4 regions of the Chryseobacterium sp. SG20098 genome follow, and region 3 is predicted to be linked to each of the others. Evidence: riboswitches for the same ligand, from Rfam matches in the RefSeq annotation. Region 3 holds a riboswitch; each other region holds the start of a gene.
The links. A riboswitch is a leader RNA that binds a small molecule or an ion and turns the genes downstream of it on or off. The one in region 3 is predicted to bind cobalamin.
Positions count from the first base shown of each region.

Region 1 (5,332 bases), 1.5 Mb from region 3:
CATGTTTATTATAAAACACAATAGTAAAACTTTACTTCAACAACATTTCACCGGATTACCATAATAAATCGTGCCATGAATATCATGGCACGATCTGAATAATTGAATCTAATTATTTCTAAAGTTTTTTAAAGTGCATATTCTATTGAAGCTTCTTTAGCAGCGGCAACCATTGCAATTAAAGCTTTTTCAGTTTCTTACCAATGTCTTGTCTTCAGTCCACAATCAGGGTTTACCCAAAGTTGGTTGGCAGGAATGACATTCTGAGCCTTTCTCAGCAATTCAATCATTTCTTCTTTTGAAGGAACTCTTGGTGAGTGAATATCGTATACTCCAGGACCAATTTCATTCGGATATTTGAAATCGGCGAAAGCATTCAGCAGTTCCATCTGAGAACGTGAACATTCTATGGTAATGACATCTGCATCCATATCGGCAATGTTTTCAATAATATCATTGAACTCAGAATAACACATGTGAGTGTGAATTTGGGTAGCATCTTCCACTCCGCTTGCTGAAATTCTGAAAGCTTCCACTGCCCATTTCAGATAATTCTGCCAGTCTGTTTTTCTTAATGGTAGTCCTTCTCTGATGGCAGGTTCATCAATCTGAATAATTCTGATTCCTGCTTTTTCCAGGTCCACTACCTCATCACGAATTGCCAAAGCAATCTGCTTACAAGTTTCTGAACGAGGCTGATCATCACGTACAAAAGACCACTGTAAAATCGTAACCGGACCTGTCAACATACCTTTTACCCATTTTTCAGTCTGAGATTGGGCATATTGAGACCAATACACCGTCATCGGAGTCGGGCGGGAAACATCACCGAAAATCACAGGAGGTTTCACACAACGGCTTCCGTAGCTTTGTACCCAACCGTTTTTAGTGAATACAAATCCTTCCAACTGTTCCCCGAAATATTCCACCATGTCGTTTCGTTCAAATTCTCCATGAACCAATACATCAATTCCGATGTCTTCCTGCCAGCGGATTGTTCTCTGCGTTTCCTGTTTCAATAAGGTATCATATTGTTCTGCAGTAAGCTCTCCTTTTTTAAATTTTGCTCTCCAGCTTCTTACTTCTGTGGTTTGAGGGAATGATCCGATTGTAGTGGTTGGAAATAATGGTAGCTGCAATACTTCCTGCTGTTCTTCTTTACGGATTTTGAAAGTATTTATTCTCTGAGCATCTTTTTCAGTAACTGAATTCACTCTCTGTTTTACCTGATCATTATGGATAAGAGAAGAAGTTCTTCTGCTTTCAATGGCTCTTTTATTTTCTTCAAATGCTTCAAGAACCTGTTCATTTTCCGTTCCGGATGCCAGTTGTTTAAGCGTTACGACTTCCTTTACTTTTTGTTTAGCAAAAGCCAGCCAGTTTTTAATTTCAGGATTAAGACTGGTTTCAAAATCAAGGTCACAAGGTGAATGAAGCAATGAACATGATGGTGCAATCAGAATTCTTTCAGATCCTAATTTCTCAACAGCTTTTCTGATGAAAGACAATGATTTTTCGTAATCATTTTTCCAGATATTTCTACCGTCGGTTACTCCTAATGAAAGGCCTAAGCTTTCCGGAATAACATTCAGAATATCATCTAACTGTTCAGGATTTCTCACCAGATCAATATGCAATGTATTCACCGGAAGGGAAACAGCAATTGATGCATTATCTTTTAATCCGTCAAAATAAGTGGCAACGATAAATTTCAGTTTCGGAAAACGTTTTCTGATTTCGGCATACACAGAAAGATACGTTTCTTTGGCTTTTTCTGTTAAATCCAACGCCAGAAAAGGTTCATCAAACTGAATCCATTCCGCACCCTGGTCTTGAAGTTTGGTTAAAATCTCTGTATAGACTGGAAGAAGATTTCCAGCCAGATCCAATTTATCGAAGCCTTCTTCTTTTTCTTTTCCTAATAACAGATAAGAAACCAGTCCGATAATCACCGGTTTTGCATTGATTCCCGCTTGTTTTGCTCCGGCAAATTCATTGAAAATCTTATCTGAGCTCAGTTTAAACTGTTGATTTTTATAAAATTCCGGAACGATATAGTGATAGTTGGTATCGAACCACTTGGTCATTTCCATGGCAGTGATATCCAATCCGTCTTTCTGATATCCTCTTGCCATTGCAAAATAAAGATCCAATTCAGTATTATTCTTTTTAAGCACCACTTCATGGTAACGTGTTGGAATGGCTCCTACTACAAGGCTCATATCCAACACCTGATCATAGTATGAAAAATCATTACACGGGATAAGGTCTATCCCTGCTTCTTTCTGGATATTCCAGTTTTGGTTACAGATAGTTCTTCCGGTATTCAGAAGTTCTTCCAAAAGGATTTTACCTGACCAATACTGTTCGCAGGCTTTTTTGAGTTCTCTTTTGCTACCAATACGCGGATAGCCAAGGATGTGAGTTTGCATTTTTTAAAACTTTTTAATTAAACTTATTGGGAAAGTTCTTTAAAAGGCTTCGTAATGTTTTATCGGAAGAAGTTTCAGGAAAGTCATGACATAGCAGACAGCGTAATTTCCTTTACAAAAGAAAATACCCGAATCCGATATATTATCTGTATGACCCCAAAGCTTCAGACCGCGAAAGCATTGTCAATTCAGTAAAGGCAGGTCTCCTGACTTGTAACAGTTTCCGTCATCCTTCCCGCTTTTGGCAGTGGATCTGCAAGGACAGAAACCTTTGGTGTGTTACTTACAGTTGCGCGACAGCTCGTGATTTGCACACGATTCCCTATTAATCTACGTTAAGTAAAACCTTTTCTGTTTGATGAAGTATCTGTAAAGAACTGTACTTTTACCTTTAACTATGGTCATCAGTAAAAGTTTTTAATTTTGTGTAAAATTAGCAATACAGAATAAAAATACAATTATTATCAAATAATTAAGCAAATTAAACTTTTAAAAACAAAAATAAAAGCATAAAATTCTGTACATTTGAATGTTTTAATCATTTAAAAGAATAATATTCTGTGGAACAATTCGATGATAAGGACTTACAGCTGCTAAGGCTGCTCCAGAAAAATGCTAAACTCACCGTTAAGGAACTTGCGAAAGAGGTAAATCTTTCTACCTCACCTGTTTTTGAAAGGGTAAAAAGGCTTGAACAGGAAGGTTTTGTTAAAAGATATGCGGCCGTTCTTGATGCCGAAAAACTGAATCGCGGATTTACGGTTTTCTGCCAGATCAAGCTCAAAATTCACGACAGATCGATAGGTTATGATTTTGTAAAGGAGATTTTAGAAATCGAAGAAGTTGCCGAATGTTACAATATTTCCGGGGATTTTGATTTCCTTCTGAAAGTTCAGGTACGGGATATGAAGCATTATCAGGATTTTGTATTCAATAAGCTTGGATCTGTGGATTCCATAGGGAGTACCCACAGTACGTTTGTGATGGCTGAGGTAAAAAATAACCATGGACTGACTATTTAATGGAATAAAACCGGAAAACCTATTTATTCTTCAATCCATTTTCTGAACGAGGAAGTATTGCTTTGGCTTGTGACAAGATGATCTTTCTGCCCTTTTATCTGAACGGAAAGTGTATTTTTATTGTATCGCTCTATTCTTTCAATATGATGTTTCTGAACAAGCTCACTACGGTTGATCCTGAAAAAATCAGAAGGATTTAACTGCATTTCAATTTCTTTTAAAGTAGATTCATTCAACAGATGTTTTTTTCCTGCTGTATCAAAAGCAAAAACAACTCCTTCTTCTGCTCCAAAGAAAGAGATCTCTTCCGTATTGATAAAATAAAGCCCCTGATGTGAACTGACAGTGAATCTTTTCTTATAATTTTTCTGTGTATTGTTGTTGTTCAGCATTTGCTGAAGTTTTGCCAAAACATCTTGTGGTTCTGAATGAGTTTTTCCTAATAAAAGAAATTTATCCCATGCTTTTTGGAAACGGCTCTGTGAAAAAGGTTTTAATAAATATTCAATTCCGTTGCTTTCAAAGGCATTCATCCAGAACTGATCATACGCTGTGGTGAAAATAACCGGACATGATATATTCACCTGATCATAGATTTCAAAAGCATTCCCATCCAATAATTCAATATCGGAAAAGATCAGATCAACAGATGAATTTTTTAAGAAAACAACAGCCTTTTCTACGGTATCAATTTCAGCAACAATTTCAATAGGAGTTTCCAGTCCGCTGATGAAACGTTTTAATTTGTTTCTTGCAGGAATTTCGTCTTCGATGATTACTACTTTTATCATATTTTATGCTGGAATTATAGGAATGGTAACTGAAAATTGAGTTTCTGTTTTTAAAATATTTACCTGCTGATCTGTTAAAAGTTGATATTGTTCCTTAAGATTATTTAATCCTCTTCCTGATGTCTTTTTACGGTTTCTTTTAGGGATTACATTACTCGAAACGGTTATTGTCTTGTCTGTTTTTAGTGTGATCTGGACAGGTTTATCAATAGTACCAAGGTTATGTTGAACCGCATTCTCAAGTAACAATTGTAATGAAAGCGGGATGATATAGCCTGATAATTTAACAGAATTGATTGTTAATAAATAAGCATTTCCGTATTTGTATTGTATCAGGTTAAAATATTTCTGTGCAAAAGCCAGTTCTTCTTCCACGGACACTATTTTTTTATCGGAAACATCTAAAACATACCGATATATTTCTGCAAATTCATTCAGAAAATCTGAAGCCTTGTGCTTGTCTTCTTCTATTAACTGATCCAGAATATTGAGATTATTAAATAAAAAATGAGGATTAAGCTGGGTTTTCAGTTGATTAATTTTACTTTCAGACAGGGCATGATCATATAGAGCCAATTGTTTCTGATTTTCTGTATTTTTTTTGTAGTAACGGTACGCCAGAAAAAAACTTCCATAGATAAAGCCTCCTATCAAATCTGAAAAAGTAGAAAGAATAACAACTTGCTGATTAAAATTTTTCTCAACTTTCCCAAAAATAAGAGCAATCACAAAGCCTATTATTTTCATCACCAAAAGATAGGTTAGCAATGAAAAACTGAATATTTTCAGGATTTCGGCTATACTGAACGTTGATGATTTCTGCCAGTTTTTAATAAAAAAATCAATGACAAAAAACAGAATACAGGAACTGATGAGTGTAACAACAGCCGCTTCCGGAGTGAAAATATACCAATCCAGTGTTCGTCTTATTCCTATACGGGTATGGATAGACTGTACATAGGCAAACAAAAGGATAAACAGCAGGAAGTATCTGTTTTGATTAATCTTTTTTAAAAGGGTTTTCATTGGTTTTATGAAGGATCACTTTTTTACAAAAATAGCCCTATATTTTTACAGGGCTGTTTTT
Region 1 covers NZ_CP134622.1:256,431-261,762, reverse strand. The annotation lists partial or broken gene metE (5-methyltetrahydropteroyltriglutamate--homocysteine S-methyltransferase) at 201-2,432, opposite strand; cobalamin riboswitch at 2,611-2,797, opposite strand; gene RHP76_RS01175 (Lrp/AsnC family transcriptional regulator) at 2,993-3,454, shown strand; gene RHP76_RS01170 (LytR/AlgR family response regulator transcription factor) at 3,478-4,245, opposite strand; gene RHP76_RS01165 (sensor histidine kinase) at 4,249-5,271, opposite strand.
Region 1: linked by a shared signal. The riboswitch ahead of metE (5-methyltetrahydropteroyltriglutamate--homocysteine S-methyltransferase) and the one ahead of RHP76_RS08180 (acyl-CoA thioesterase) in region 3 are both predicted to bind cobalamin.

Region 2 (5,332 bases), 160 kb from region 3:
CAAACTCACAAAGATAATTTTTATCATACGCTGGAAGTAGTGGATAATATTTCGGTGAATACCGATAATCTTTGGCTTCGCTGGTCTGCCCTTCTTCATGACATTGGAAAAGCTCCAACAAAAAAGTTTGTAGAAGGAACAGGATGGACATTTCACGGACATGAATTTTTGGGCTCAAAAATGGTAAAAACACTTTTTCAAAGATTAAAACTGCCTTTGGGAAGTGACATGAAATATGTTCAGAAGATGGTGAAACTTTCGTCAAGACCTATCGCACTGATCACGGATGATGCTTCAGATTCTGCATTGAGAAGACTTTTATTTGATGCCGGAGAAAATCTTGAAGATCTTTTCACGCTTTGCAAGGCAGACATTACCACTAAAAACTCTAAAAAGCAGGAGAAATTCAAAAGAAACTTTGAATATGTAGCCGTAAAGATCAAAGAAGTAGAGGAAAAAGATCAGGTAAGAAACTTTCAACCTCCTATTACCGGTGAAGAGATTATGGAAATGTTTCACCTTAAGCCAGGCCGTGAAATCGGAATTCTAAAAGAGAAGGTAAAAGAGGCTATTCTTGAGGGTGAAATTCCTAATGAAAAAGAAGAAGCAACAAAATTTGTGATTGCTGAGGCTGAAAAACTCGGGTTAACCCTATAATTCAACTGATATAAAATATAAAACCTGCGGGATGTTCCATCCCGCAGGTTTTTTTGTTTCCCTAGGGAAACAAAGCCGGCCGGTTTCTTCGAAACCGGCCGGAAAAAAACACAAATGATGAAAAAATAAAAAATTATTTCTTTATTTGTTATCACACATTATGGATTCAGGTATGTTCCACTAGCACCGATACCTCCTGTTTTAAAAGAACTGATCTGAGCACCTGTAACTGCTGAATATACTACCATTTCACTATCCTGTGTGAACTGCTTAACGTCTGATGCAAAAATCCTTCCATCAATAACATTAAATCCATACAGTGTAAAGTAAGGACCGCCATCTGCAGCTGTTAATAATGGAGTTGCAGGAATTGCAGGTATAGCCAAACTCGTTGTATATACTTTATTGGCAGAGCTGAAGTAGATTTTATCGTTATCAATCTGAAGGTTCGTAGCATTAGGAATTCCTGTCAACGTAATTACCGGTGTAAGCGCTCCGGTACTTGAAATTTTATAGATATAAGAATCTGTAGCTGTTGAAGAAATTGTATAAACATTAGATTTGTATGATACTGTATTTCCAATCTGACCATTTGGAACGGTAATTTCAGTTTTAGCATCGTTAGAAGTATTGATATAAGTAATCTTATTTCCGTACCCTGATGAAGCATTCTGTACAAAAACATTTCCTCCTGCCTCTACTGTTTTATCAGAAACTTCAGTCATATTGATTTTACTTACAAATGAATAGTCAGAAGCTTTATATTTCGTTATACTTTGAGTATGTGCAGTAAAGTTGGTATTAGCAACATAGATGAAGTTGTTAGCAAAAGTAATTCCTCTTGGGTTATCAAGCTGATCCGTAATTACTCCTAACTTTTTGAATGTATAACGGTCTACTACTACAATTTTATTAGAGTTATTCAAAACAAGATAAGCTTTGTTTTCGTTAAGACCAATCGTCTGAAGAACATCACCAAGAATCTCTTTGTTGTTGTTATAACCATATACATCGTCTTGCTTCAGGCTTAAATTTCTTGTCACAAATGTTACCTTAGCTCCCTGACTGTTATAGTTTCCTTCATTAGAGATAAAATATCCGTTCTGATAAGTGATTGGAGAAACTTCAATCTCGTCAGAACTACTTGAACATGAAGAAATGTTAAACAATAACACTACTGCAAATAATACAGTTAAAAGTTTAGTTATTTTCATATTTACTCAATTTTAATTTTTAAAAATTTATTGCTGCATACACACTATAATTTCTTTTGGGTAAAGGATAGAAAGAAACCGTTTTGTAGTATGTATTGGTTAGATTATTCACTTTGAACCCTAAGGTATATTTTTTGGCTAAAGTTGCAGAGATTCCCATATTTAAAAGAAAATAAGGATCTATGGCATCTGACCTTTTTTCGTCACTTGTAGTATACGTAACGCCATTCAGCTGCCCCTGTGCGAAAAGTTTAAAGAAACCATATTCGTAATCTATATTGGCATTTCCTCTGTGCATAGGAACGTAAGGTCTCTGCATTTTCGTTTCTTTATCAATAGACTTTGCATAATAGTATCCTGCATTGGCCCGGATTTTATGATTACCCCATTGTTTGCTAAAGGACAGCTGGGATTCTAATCCATAGGATTCAACTTTATTGACATTGAATGCCTGCCAGTATCCTTTAGCCGTTGGAAGCCATGCAATAAGATCTGTGATGTTCATATAGTATGGAGACAAAGTAAGTCTGAAATCTCCTGCTTTAAACACATTCGTCATATCGAGCTGGGTAGAGGTTTCCGGTCTCAGGTCTTTATTTCCTCCCGGTTCATAATAAATATCATTAAAGGATGGAAATCTGAAGTTTTTTGATACATTAAGGCTTACATCATACCATTTTGCTGCACTCCATTTTCCGGAGAACGAATACATCAACGGTGACTTCACATCTTCCACAAAATCTTTCTTGAATCCACCCTCAAAACGCAGATCTTTTGTTGCAAAATATCTTAACAATCCTGAAACAGAACCAATATTTCTGCTGACGCTGGATATTCCGTTTTGATATCCTTCTCCTTTATTAACCTGAAACTCTCCTATGATATTAAAATTCCACTTTGAATTCAGGAAATAATTAAAGTCATTTTTAAAGATATAATTTTTCCCGGTTCCACTACTTGATTTAGGCTGATTTAACGAACCAAAAAATTGAAAATTCTCTTCCGTATAAGCTGCTTTAAGGGAATTACTGAACTTTGTTTTGTTCCAGTCCCAGGAAAGAAGGCTTCTTACACTTTGAGTTTTATATTTCGTTTTTGTTCCCGTTTCTTCATATACAGGAAAGCGTTGTGAAGAATCAAAAAACTGGCTCTGCCACGAAATTTTATGATCGTTTGTGATTTTATAGGATGCTCCTACATTGAACGTTGTATTGTAATAACTTCCGTTTCTGTTGATATAGTTCAGGTCACTTACCTTATAATCATTTTCACTTACAGAATAATTTCCAGAAGCCTTAAAACTGAACTTATCATTGCTGTAAGAACCTTTTATAAAGTTATTATAGGTATTAAAAGAAGCCACTTCAGAAAATAAAGAACCATGGAAGCCTTTATTAAAATCCAGGGTATTATTCAGGTGAATACTTCCCCCGATGGCACCACTCCCATATACTACACTTCCACCACCAGCTTTTATACCAATCTGATCATAGCCGAACAAAGCAATATTATTAATATCTCCCTGTCCCAGAAAATTAGAATTGATATTAATTCCATTCCACACAAAAGCAGTCTGCTGAGCGGTAGTTCCCCTGAAAGAAGGTGAAGAAACGGCACCACGGCCATTTTCTTTGATAAAAACCTGTGACTGAAATCTCAGAAGTTCAGAAAGATTACTGGAGTTTTTCTCAGCATCTTCTGCCGAAATTATTTTTACGGGATGAAAAAGTTTCACCCTAATCATCTGATTATCGAAGACATAAACAGTATCGATGGCTTTCTCTTGTGCAAAAAGAAAACAGCCATAAGATGAAAAAAGCAGTACTAAAGATCTTTTTATATCCATACTTTTTTACTTTTCCTCCGAAAGCAATATGTTTTTTAATTATAATTCCGGCAGGTCTCCTGACTTTCGCATTCTGCACCTTCCCGTTATTAAACAGTGGTTTTTTGCAGAAACTTGAGTTGCGATTTACAGTTGCGGGGACAGTCCGGGAGTTACACCCGATTCCCTTTTCATTCCAAAATACTGGAAACCAAAATTTTTGCAAAGATAGTTTTTTATATGTATTCACCAAAAACCAGACTTTTCTATACACAACATGCTATCCTTTTGCTATATACACAAAAAAGAACGGCCGCTTTCAATATTGAAAACAGCCATTCATCCCACTACTTTACTATTTATATATGTTATTTTTTAATGAATTTATAAGTCTCTTGTTTTCCTCCCTTCATAGAGTATTGCAAAATATAATCTCCTTTTGACAGGGATGAAACATCAATCTGCCCTTCTACCGAATCAAATGATTTTACCTTTTGTCCCACCATATTATAAATTTCGGCTTTCTCTATTTTTCCTGTTCCTTTAAAATATAGAATATCAGTCACAGGATTAGGATAGACACCCATATTATTTTTCTCTTTCACTGCATCATGCACCGATAAAAATTGAGAAGTATCCAGATAAAAAGCGATCATCTGCCCTGAAGCATTCGTCCCTGATCCGGCAATTTTCTTTCCGTCCTGTGAAATGGCCAAAGGAAGCCCCATGGTTACTCCATTCGTTGCAATTCCCAAAGAGGCTGCATAATCATTCAGATTGATCCTTCCGGTAGCAGAAGTCCAGATAAAACCTTCCCCTGACATAGGAGGTGCTCCAAATGCTCTATAATATCCAATTACTTTTTTCCCATCAGCAGAAATCCCGGTGGCACCTCCTTTGAAGCTGAAAGAAGCATTAGGATGCGTTATATAAGTAAGTCCGCTCACAGCATTCCAGACATAGGGATTAGGATTTGCTGAGCCTATGATTGTATTTCCATCTGCAGAAATTCCTCCTGCTTCCCCTACATTATTTCCATTATTATCAGTAATAAAAGTTTCTACTCCATCCTGCCATTTAGCCCCACTTCTTGTTCCGGTTGGCTCATCCTGCCAACCTACAATTACTGTTCCTGCCGCATTGATTGCGTTTGCTCTGGAGCTGCGTCCTGCAACGATACTTCCCAGATCTACCATTCCGTTTGCTTCATCCCATTTCACAGCATGTGCGTTTGCAGCAGTAAGAAAACCTAAACCTACAATCGTGCTTCCATTGGTAGTCATCCCCCAGGTTGAACTTACACTACCGTCCCATCCTGTAGGAACAAGCCCGCCTCTGTTTACCCAGGTCGAAGTAGCTACATCATAGGTTGATATCTCATTAAATCCCGTTGCTGCATTTGTTATAGAGGACGAAATTTTGGTTCCGTCATTCGAAACAACAGTTCTACCCGCTGCCGGATAACCGTTTGATATAGAACCTATCTGTACAAGTCCTCCTGCTGCATTCCATTTATATATTCCTCCTGCGCTTGTATGCATGCTTACCACTCCATTGTCAGAGACTGCCCCTACATTATAATTTCCCAAACCTATTACAGTAAGCTGAGCTTCTGCAAAACCAAATTTCAGAAAAA
Region 2 covers NZ_CP134622.1:1,946,174-1,951,505, forward strand. The annotation lists gene RHP76_RS08865 (CCA tRNA nucleotidyltransferase) at 1-657, shown strand, start outside; gene RHP76_RS08870 (DUF5074 domain-containing protein) at 816-1,871, opposite strand; gene RHP76_RS08875 (TonB-dependent receptor plug domain-containing protein) at 1,891-3,717, opposite strand; cobalamin riboswitch at 3,749-3,927, opposite strand; gene RHP76_RS08880 (T9SS type A sorting domain-containing protein) at 4,065-5,332, opposite strand, start outside.
Region 2: linked by a shared signal. The riboswitch ahead of RHP76_RS08875 (TonB-dependent receptor plug domain-containing protein) and the one ahead of RHP76_RS08180 (acyl-CoA thioesterase) in region 3 are both predicted to bind cobalamin.

Region 3 (5,332 bases):
AAAATGATCTTTTATTAATTATTACCCATTACTCATTACAGATTACTCATGTCATAGCCCCGATAGCAGCGGTTACCCCACAGCAGCTATGGCTTTAGGCAGGAGCGAGGAGTATGAGCGGATAGCGGGAAACAGCTTCTTATCTATGAATACACTTTTATTGAAAGGGTAATTCTGACAGATAATGAGACCGGGATTTTGAGATCGCTATTATGATTCGTATTTTTGTTAGCAATAAAAACACCTAAATCATTTACTATTACCATGAATATTTTGAATAAGTACTGGCACTTATCGGCATTTCTTTTATTAGGTCCCTTATGTTTCGGGCAATATCAGTTTGAGGTTAAAAATGTATCAAAAAGTTATGATGCTGTCATCCATGTAGAAAATTGTTATGATGACAGATGCGGAGGAAAGGGAACGGTGGAATTGTTTGATCATAAAAACAGCAAAGTACAGACTTTTGTTTCAGAGGATCTGGTTTTGTATACAGAACAAGGTCAAAAACCGATCCAGGGGAAATTGATCCCCCTTTTAAAAGATCAGCGTGCCGTAATTATAGATGACTTTAATTTCGATGGAACGGAAGATGTTGCCATAAGGAACGGAAATATGGGAAATTATAGCGGGGCATCTTATGATGTATATGTCTTCAACAAGACAAGATTAGGGTTTGTAAAAAGTGATGAACTTACAGAGCTGGGTTCAAACGGTCTGGATATTTTTGATATTGATGCCAAGCGTAAACGTCTAATTTCTTACGGAAAGTCCGGCTGCTGTGATATTTTTACATCAGAATATGTTGTAATTCCGAATAAAGGACTTGATAAAGTCTTTGAAAAAGAAGAGGATATGAGCATTGAAGGTAGTGTAAAAGTGACCACTAAAGAAAAGATAAATAATAAATGGATTACCAAAACAAAGGTATATCCGTCTGATCAATATAACAGAAATAAGAAGTAAGATGAAAATTCAGAAAGAGATCGATTTTATTCTGGCAGTAGATGCACTTAAAAATGTACAGCGAAGAAATTATAATGCAGACGATTCCCGGAGAGAGAATACAGCGGAACACTCATGGCAGATTATTATTCTGGCTCAGATCCTTTATCCGTATGCTAAAAACCGTGCAGATATTGATTTGTTAAGAGTGATAAGAATGCTTTCCATTCATGATCTTGTAGAGATTGAAGCGGGAGACACTTTTATTTTTGATGAAAAGGCAATGGTAGGAAAGTTCGAAAGAGAGAAAGCTTCTGCTCAGAAAATCTTTGGAATTCTGGATGAACCTTTACGTACAGAATTCTTTAATTTATGGCTTGAGTTTGAAGATGAGAAAACTCCGGATGCTATCTTTGCATGTGGAATTGACAGAATCATGCCGTTTATCTTAAATTCTCATACTTCCGGAAAAAGCTGGACTGAAGCTGGAGTGACAGAAAGACAAATTCGAAATATGCTTGAAAATGCAATCAGCAGAGCATCTGATGAAATGGGAGAGGCTTTTGAGCTTTTGCTGAACAGAAGTCTGGAAACAGAAAAAGTACTGAAATAATTGAAAAAAGAAGACCCTGCCCGCTTATTGGGCAGGGTCTTCTTATAGATCATCTGAAATGTTTTAAGAGGCTAGTAATAAGTAATTGTCGGGATTTAATAAAATTCCCTTCTTTGAATAAAATCCAGCCATACTGTTATGTACATAAAATCCCAGTACAAAATTTTTATAAGAAGTATCCAGGCTGAATTTCACTTCTTTCCCGTCTTTAGACCAGACCGGATTTTTAACGATAATGATGGTATTGCGGGTTTCTTTTCCATCAATGTATTCATATAATTTGAGCTGAAGAGTCTTTGTTTTTTTCATAGGCTCTGTGAATTGTACCACGATATTATTGAGATCAGTTTTCTCAAAGTCTTTATTATTGGAATTGACAACGGAAGGCTGGGAAATTTTGTTTCCTGTTTTCTTCGTCCACTTTAATAATGGAATATATAATTTTTCCAGATTCTTTTCCTTTTTATAAAGCTCTATAAGCTTCTCCGAGAATAAATTCTGAGCAATAAAACCGCGTCGGATATTCACTTTATGATAAATCGCTGAAAGACTGTCTGTTTTTTCTTCTGGAAATTTTTCGTTGATGAACAAATCGTAAACAGCCCATGTCATATATTCATTGAATGAATTTATTCCCGGGTATCCTGATTTTTTATCCCAATTCGTAAGGTTGAAGCTTTCCGTTATCTCCTTTGAGTACTGATCTGAAATAGGATTTACATACCCATGATCGATTTCTGAAAATACGGTGTGATTATCAAGAATCCTTCTTGCGAGATTACCTTTTAAATTTCCAAGGATAAGATCTTCTCCGATATTTGGAAAGTCTACAGTTAAGGAGCTATTGATATCCCTGTGGCAATTCTGTCCGCCTACCAAAGGAGATATGGCAATAATGTATTTCTTATCTGTTTCATTGGCTGGTCTTTTTGCTATTTTATCCAAAAAAGTATAAGTATCATTGATGTAATAATACTCTTTGTAATTGGCAATTAAAGTATTGTAAAACGACTGATGATTTTTATAAAAGGTTCTGTAATTTGATTTCTTTACAAAATCATTGATGAGCTCCAGATTTTCATCTACTTCTTTAGGACCAAAGGAATTGAAAGGAAAATCTCTTTTAAGTAAGCCTTTTTCATCAAAAGAAAATGCATAGAAATCAGTTCGGAAGCCTAAGAATTTTTTCCAATCTTTTCTTGAATAATTTACTTTTTTTAGTAAAGGATGATCTTTTACAGGCTCAAAATACGTGATGATTTCATCATAATACGGTGGGATTTTCTGTACGTCATAAGGATCTGTTCTGCCATATTCAGTGAGGGCCAGAATAATATTTCCTAATTCGTAACTTTCTGAAAGTTCAATTTTAACGTCTTTTTGTGCTCTTAATGTAATGGATAGGATAAGGGTAATGATTACAATAATCTTTTTCATGAAATATCGGTTCTTCTATAGTTTTTAGTGACAGCAATGTAAAAATAATTTTTTTGCCATGCTAAAAGTAAATATAAAAACAAATGAACTCCAATTATTCTTTGGTTGAGATATACTATGTTGTGTTGAATGGAAAAGTTTCGGGCGGCCAGAGGCCGCCCGAAACTTTATTGTTTATAGTATTTGGATTGGTTTCTTGAATTCGTCAATCGCTACAAAAGTAAAATCACCAATAATTGCTTTTTCTCTTTCATAGGAATACATCTGCTCGGTGTAAATTTCAACGTTTACTTTCATACTGGTTTTTCCCACGTATGAAACTTTCCCGATCAGCTCAACGATGGTTCCGGCAGGAATAGGTTTTTTAAAATCGATCTTGTCACTGCTTACCGTTACCACTCTTTTTCTGGCAAAACGGGTTGCTGTGATAAAAGCTACCTCATCCATCAGCTGCATCGCTGTACCTCCAAAAAGGGTATCATAGTGATTGGTTGTGTTAGGGAAAACCGCTTTAAAGATTCTGGTTTCGGATGCTTCAATTCTTTCTTCTGTAGTCATATATCATTATTAATTAAAGCGATAGGAAATGATTGGAAACAACAGAATAATAACAGGAACTTATAGAATTCCTGAAACAATCCATCAGATCAATACAACTTCAAATCGCGAAAGTTACATGTTTAAGAAAAAGGCAGGTCTCCTGACTTGTAACATCATTTATCTCCTTCCCATGCCTCGCACAGTGGATCTTTGATAAAGACTTCAGTTACTTACAGTTGCGCGACAGTCCGTGATTTTCACACGGTTCCCTTTTAATCTGCAGTGATGCAGAACCAATTTCTGTGATGAATAAGCGTAAAAACTTTTCGAATGCAAAAATAATGAATTTATTCCGGATTATGGTAAATAATCTGGCTGATTACTCTTCCTTTCTTAATCGTCCAGAGAGTAGTGTATCTGTTTTCCCCTGAACCGTTTATCATATAAAGAAAAATATTATCGTTGTCAAGTGAGGTTACTCCAACGTTTTCAAAATCCATGGTAGGCTGGAACATATTTTTGATGGCTTCTCTTACAAAAACAGATCCTCTTCCGGGCTGCTGTACTCTGATGGATTTGATTTCGGTCATACCTTCCGGAAGGTCATTTCCAATTCCCCATGGTTTTACTTTATCAATCGTAAGAATTTTTCCTTCGGCATCTTTTTCCTTTTTACGGTATCCTGCATTGGAAGGATAAATATCAATCACCACTTTGCTTCTTTGGGCAGTAGGAATCTTAGGATCAGAATTGTCAGTAAAAATAAGAGATCTTCCGTTTTTAGATTTAGATGGAGTGTAGGCAGGAAGCTGGTCTACATAAGCAATACGCCCTTTATTTACCATTCCTTCTTTATCCAGAGTTTCATACCGTACAAAAGGTTTGTCGTCATCCTGTTTCTCCGGATATTTGATCCAGATCCATTCTGTTTCTCCGGGAGCAGGTTTTACATAAACAAATACATCTCCTTTACGCATACGGATCTTGTCTACAATTTTTCGGTAATCGTCTTTATGTACACGTACGTTGGCATATCCTTCTTCAGCTTTTACAACTCCAAAAGGAACTTTAGTCTGCCCTTTTACAAAAGCAATAGATAAAATACTGAAAGCGGATAAATAGAATGCTTTATTTATGAAAGTCATCATGAAAATTTTTTGATCCCTCAAATATATAAATTAAATGCTTTTCGGAAGATAATTATACCGCTGCAGTTCTTTTAAATCTTCTATTTGTTTTAGATAGCCTTCACGCAGAAGAAATATTTGGTGTGAAATATCAAGAACTTCCTGATAATTATGATCAGAAATAATGAATCCCTTATACGCAGACTGTTCAATGATTGCAGCTTTCAATGCTGCAGAAATTTTTGGAGAAAGGCTATGGAAGGGTTCGTCCAGTAAAACAAAATCAGCTTCAGAATAAATTATCATTAAAGCTTCAATGACTCTTTGCTCACCTCTGGAAAGATTTTTAGGTTTTTCCGACAAAAAAGGACGGATCAGATCTGAAGTCAATAATAGATCTGTATTTTTCTTATTGCAAAAAAGAGGAATTAAGGTTTTAATGGTATTGTACTTCGGTAAGAAAATATCCTGTGGCAGGTAAGCAATTCTGTTTTTTCTATCGGAAATGCTTTTCAGAACTTTGTCATTGTATCTTATGAACTGGGTATCACTACTGACAGTTCCAAAAATAATTTTTAATAATGTTGATTTGCCAACACCATTTCTGCCCAGAATTCCAATAATCTGCCCGGTTTCACATCCTAAATAAATATCCCGAAGGATATTATTA
Region 3 covers NZ_CP134622.1:1,789,714-1,795,045, reverse strand. The annotation lists gene RHP76_RS08195 (XAC2610-related protein) at 265-966, shown strand; gene RHP76_RS08190 (HD domain-containing protein) at 968-1,558, shown strand; gene RHP76_RS08185 (DUF4932 domain-containing protein) at 1,622-2,995, opposite strand; gene RHP76_RS08180 (acyl-CoA thioesterase) at 3,170-3,553, opposite strand; cobalamin riboswitch at 3,668-3,848, opposite strand; gene RHP76_RS08175 (hypothetical protein) at 3,883-4,683, opposite strand; gene RHP76_RS08170 (ATP-binding cassette domain-containing protein) at 4,714-5,332, opposite strand, start outside.

Region 4 (5,332 bases), 2.1 Mb from region 3:
ACGCTCAGGGAGGAAGTGCAGGTGGTTTACTGATGGGTGCTATAGCCAATATGAGTCCTAATTTATGGAATGGTGTTATTTCACAGGTTCCATTTGTAGATGTAGTGAATACGATGTTAGACACTAGTATTCCACTTACGACCAATGAGTATGACGAATGGGGAAATCCCAATAATAAGGAAGCTTATTTTTATATGAAATCTTATTCTCCATATGAAAATGTAGAGAAGAAAAACTATCCGAATCTTTTGGTAACAACAGGATTACACGATTCTCAGGTACAATATTTTGAACCAGCGAAATGGGTTGCCAAGCTAAGAGATATGAAAACGGACAAAAATGTACTGTTATTGAAAACAGATATGGAATATGGCCATGGTGGCGCTTCCGGAAGGTTTGATTATCTGAAGGATGTAGCTTTGGTATATGCTTTCATGTTTAAACTGGAAGGGATTACTAAGTAATAAGTTTTGCAAAAAGAAAATTAAAAAATAAATAAATCTATATTTAAATCTTATGAGAAGAAAAATAGTTGCAGGAAACTGGAAAATGAACAAAAATGTAATTGATGCACAACAATTAATGATTCAGTTACTAAGCTATAAAAACAACAATGCAACGAACTGTGAGGTTTGGATTGCTCCCCCAGCATTGTATTTGATGATGGCAAAAGACGTTTTTGAAAAGGATGAAATCGGAGTATTTTCTCAGGATATGAGCGAGTATGAAAGTGGCGCTTATACTGGTGAAATTTCTGCAGATATGCTGGAATCCATTGATGCAACCGGTTCACTAATCGGGCACTCTGAAAGAAGACAATATCACGGAGAAACAGATTCTCACTGTAACAGAAAGATCAAATTAGCTCTTGACAAAGGTCTTATTCCTGTTTACTGTAACGGAGAAACTCTTGAGCAGAGAAAAGCAGGACAGCACCTTGAGGTAGTAAAAAACCAGACTGAAGTAGCTCTTTTCACGCTTTCTGCTGAAGAAATCAAAAAAGTAGTGATTGCTTATGAACCGGTTTGGGCTATAGGAACCGGAGAAACGGCTAGTCCTGAGCAGGCTCAGGAAATCCACGCTCACATCAGAAATATTATTGCTTCAAAATACGGACAGGAAGTTGCTGACGAGGTTTCTATCCTTTACGGAGGTTCTGTAAAACCAGACAATGCAAAAGAAATTTTCTCTCAGCCGGATATCGACGGTGGTCTTATCGGAGGAGCAGCTTTAAAATTAGAGGATTTCTCTAAGATTATTGAAGCTTTTAATTAATAGAGGATTGATATATTATCCAATAAAAAGCGGCGGAATCTTCGATTCCGCCGCTTTTCCGTTAAAAAAATCTAATTATTGAATATCGACTACATACATTGTTCCTTTGTCTACTTTACCCGTTTTAGGCAAAATTTTAGCTTTTGGATTTCCGTTTCCATCATCCACTACTCCAAAGTCATCATCATTGAAAACAGCCAGTTTATTATTTCCTAAATAAACAATTCCCTCGAATTTATCATGTTCATAACCCAGTTTTGCTACCAGATCTACGGCTAATGTTTTGGTAACAGCTTTTATTCCGGCATTGGTAATTTCATCCCATGAACATTGCTCTAAAGCTTTTCCGTTAACTTTCATTCCGTCCACATCGGTGATATCGGCTCCGTTTACATCTGTTGCATTGCTAAGATTGATTCTGTATACTTTTTTTATTCCTCCCTGAGAACCGAAATTTCCATCTCTTTCAATCACCAGGAATTCATTATTGCTTAATGCGGTAATATCGCACACTGAATCAGAAGCTCCTCCTTCCTGCTTATATAGAAACTGTTTAGTCTGCCCTGTAACCGTATCAAATGTGACAATTCTCGTTAAAGTTTTATTGGTAGCCAATACCTTACTGGGAACATACATCATCGACTGCATGGTTCCTACCAGCGTTCTTCCGTCCGGGCTCATACAAAGTCCTTCCATTCCTCTGTTGGCTCTTCTTTTCGCTAAAACAGCAGGTAATTTTCTAGGTCCTGTATTTACTCCGATCGGGCTTATTCTTTCCATCTCCATTCCATCAGCACTGTAGTGTACAATATGCGGTCCATATTCATCAGAAACCCAGAATGTACCGTCAGCGGCAGCAACAATACTTTCGCTGTCAAGACCATACTGATCAGTACCTAAGACATTTCCGGAAGCATCATATGCTACTTCCCCTGTGCTCCCCATTCCAACAGGATTTGGAAGTCCGGTAATAGGCTGTCCGGATGGATTTTTAAGTTTAATATATTTGATGACCTCTACATTTCCGTCAGCATTGATTTTAAAATGCATAATGGTTGGAGTAAAATTAGGAGTAAGAAACTTTTTCCCATTCTGGAAGTCGGTGTTAGGTCCTCTATCGGTAATGACATAGAATTCGCCTTTTCTGGTAGGATGAGCCGCAGCTCCGGACCCAAAACCTCCGTTGATAACATCCACTCCGTTTATCGTAGTCAGTTTTGAAAATGGAAACTCCTGAGGGAGTTTGGAATAATTAATATCCTGATTAACCATTGCGATATCGTCATCACTTTTACATGAAGCCAATACAGCCAGTATACCCACAGAACATAGTAATTTTTTCATATGCTATTTTATGGCTGCGAAAATAGGACTTGATTGTAAACTGATCTTAAATACAATGATAATTGTTTTTTAACAATTGAACAGACAGAATGCATTGAAGATAAATAAGAAAAGAATCTATTTAAAAATGAAAAACCGACAATCCAACCAAATTATTAATCAATTTGAAAATCATTTTTTTTAAAGGAAAATAATTCACAAAACGGACTTATCAATTTATATGATATATTTGCAGCGTTTTAAGGCTGAACAATGTTCATTAATAGGGAATCAAGTGAGAATAATATTCAAATCTTGAGCTGTACCCGCAACTGTAAACTGTTTAAACTTACTGCACAAAAACCACTGGATCTGAAAATCCGGGAAGGAAGTTGTAAGATGTGAGCCAGGAGACCTGCCTTAAAACACCAGATTCAGAGAAAGAATTAGTTCTGCTCTGAAGATAAGTTTCGGGAATAAAACTTTAAATTAATTATATCATGAGAAAAATCTATCTTTTTTTCTTACTGCTTTGCATGCAGGTATTGTCGGCCCAATTCACAGAAAACGACATTAAATTTTGGGTAGGAACCGGTTCTAAAAAAGCATATTTCATTGCAGACTTTAATGATGACAGCACCCCAAATTCTTATGCTTGGGGATACCGTTTTGACGGAAATGGCTTAACCATGGAAGACATGATTACTGCTATTGCCGCTGCAGAACCTAAAATGGAAATTGAAATACCATCCGGATTTCTGTACAGTTTAAATTACAATCATCATACTCCCAGCCTTGACGACTATTGGTCAACCTGGTCAGGAAACACTCCATCAACTATGGCATTCAATAATGGTGTGAACAATGATCTTTTAGTGGACGGAAGATGGTATGGAGCTTCTTATAGTTTTTCCCCTCCTACAATGCCTTCCCCACCAGTTCCAGCCTACAGTTCTGCTTGGTTTGTTCCCTCGCAGGTTACAAACTGGGTAGGAAGCGGAACTAATAAAAGTCTTGTCGTTATTGATTTCGGAACTGATAATGCCAACGGAAATGCCAATTCTTTTGCTTTTGGAATTAAATATAACGGAAGCATAACTGCTGAACAGGCGTTACAACTGATCCAGTCTCAAGCTTCTTATTTTAATTTTGCATCAGCGAATAATCAGATTACTAATTTAACATTGAATTCATTTACTGGAAATACTTCCGGATCAGACAGCTGGAAGTTATATAAAGGAAAAGATCTATCAAGCTGGCAAACAAAAGCCAATCTTTCTCAGATTCAACTGAGTAACAATGACTGGTTTGGATTAAGTTTCGGGCAAAGAAGACCATTTACCCCCACCGAGGCACAGCTGACTTTAGGAATTTCTTCTGTGACCAAGAAAAAATTCAATATTTATCCAAATCCGGCAAGTGATTTCATTCAGATTGAAACGGCTGAGAAACTGAAAGAAGTGAATATTTACTCTGTGACAGGACAAAAAATAATGACTTCTCAGGTTACTAAGATTGATATTCATTCTTTAAACTCAGGAGTTTACTTTGTGGAGATTAAAACAGCTGAAAGTGCTACGGTACATAAGATTGTTAAGAAATAGAGAAAGCGCCTCAAGGCGCTTTTTTTGTGAGGATATGGATAAAATATACTGTTACAACCGCCCCGTCAAAAATTCTTTGAATTATTGCCACCCTCCAGCGAATGTAAAATGAGTGATTAAAATATAATCCAACAAAAAAACCGCACCAGATTGGTGCGGTTTTCTGATGATGTTATCATCAATTATTTTTTCTCTGTGGATCTTTGTAAAACCTCATCTACCATTCCGTAACCTTTAGCTTCTTCAGAAGTCATCCAGTAATCTCTGTCAGAAGATTTTTCTACCCACTCATACGTTTGTCCTGAGTGATGACCGATGATTTCATAAAGCTCCTGCTTCAGTTTCAACATCTCTCTCAAGTTGATTTCCATATCAGAAGCAACTCCCTGAGCACCTCCTGAAGGCTGGTGGATCATTACTCTTGAATGCTTAAGCGCAGAACGTTTTCCTTTTTCTCCGGCAACCAGTAATACAGCTCCCATTGAAGCAGCCATACCTGTACAGATTGTCGCTACATCCGGCTTGATGATCTGCATGGTGTCATAAATACCTAGACCTGCATATACACTACCACCAGGAGAGTTGATGTAGATCTGAATATCTTTTGAAGGGTCAGCACTTTCCAGGAATAAAAGCTGAGCCGTAACGATGTTTGCTACCTGATCATCAATACCTGTTCCAAGGAAAATAATTCTGTCCATCATCAGACGGGAGAAAACGTCCATCTGAGCAACGTTTAATCTTCTCTCTTCCATGATGTACGGAGTAAGATTCGTAGGCCCATACATTCCCATATACTGATCGGTAACCAAACCGTTGTTTCCTAAATGTTTTACAGAGAAATCTCTGAATTCTTTTTTAATGTCCATATTTCTATTATGTATTATTTTTTAAATATTCTCGAAGTTTAAATTACAATATTTATTCCTAAAATTTTATAGGACTTTTTGTCACAGAATATTAAAATAACTGACTTAAAAATTACCGTTTTCTACCATAGATTCCTTTGATAGGTGAATATTCAATGATATTACTCAATCGCATGGAAGCTTGTTTCAATAGCGTAATTTTCTTGATAAGCTCATAGTACTTTCCTTCATCAGTATCCCTGTACACATCCAGCTCTTTAT
Region 4 covers NZ_CP134622.1:4,858,014-4,863,345, reverse strand. The annotation lists gene RHP76_RS22275 (S9 family peptidase) at 1-464, shown strand, start outside; gene tpiA (triose-phosphate isomerase) at 517-1,275, shown strand; gene RHP76_RS22265 (esterase-like activity of phytase family protein) at 1,351-2,619, opposite strand; cobalamin riboswitch at 2,845-3,036, shown strand; gene RHP76_RS22260 (T9SS type A sorting domain-containing protein) at 3,099-4,202, shown strand; gene clpP (ATP-dependent Clp endopeptidase proteolytic subunit ClpP) at 4,385-5,071, opposite strand; gene dnaG (DNA primase) at 5,184-5,332, opposite strand, start outside.
Region 4: linked by a shared signal. The riboswitch ahead of RHP76_RS22260 (T9SS type A sorting domain-containing protein) and the one ahead of RHP76_RS08180 (acyl-CoA thioesterase) in region 3 are both predicted to bind cobalamin.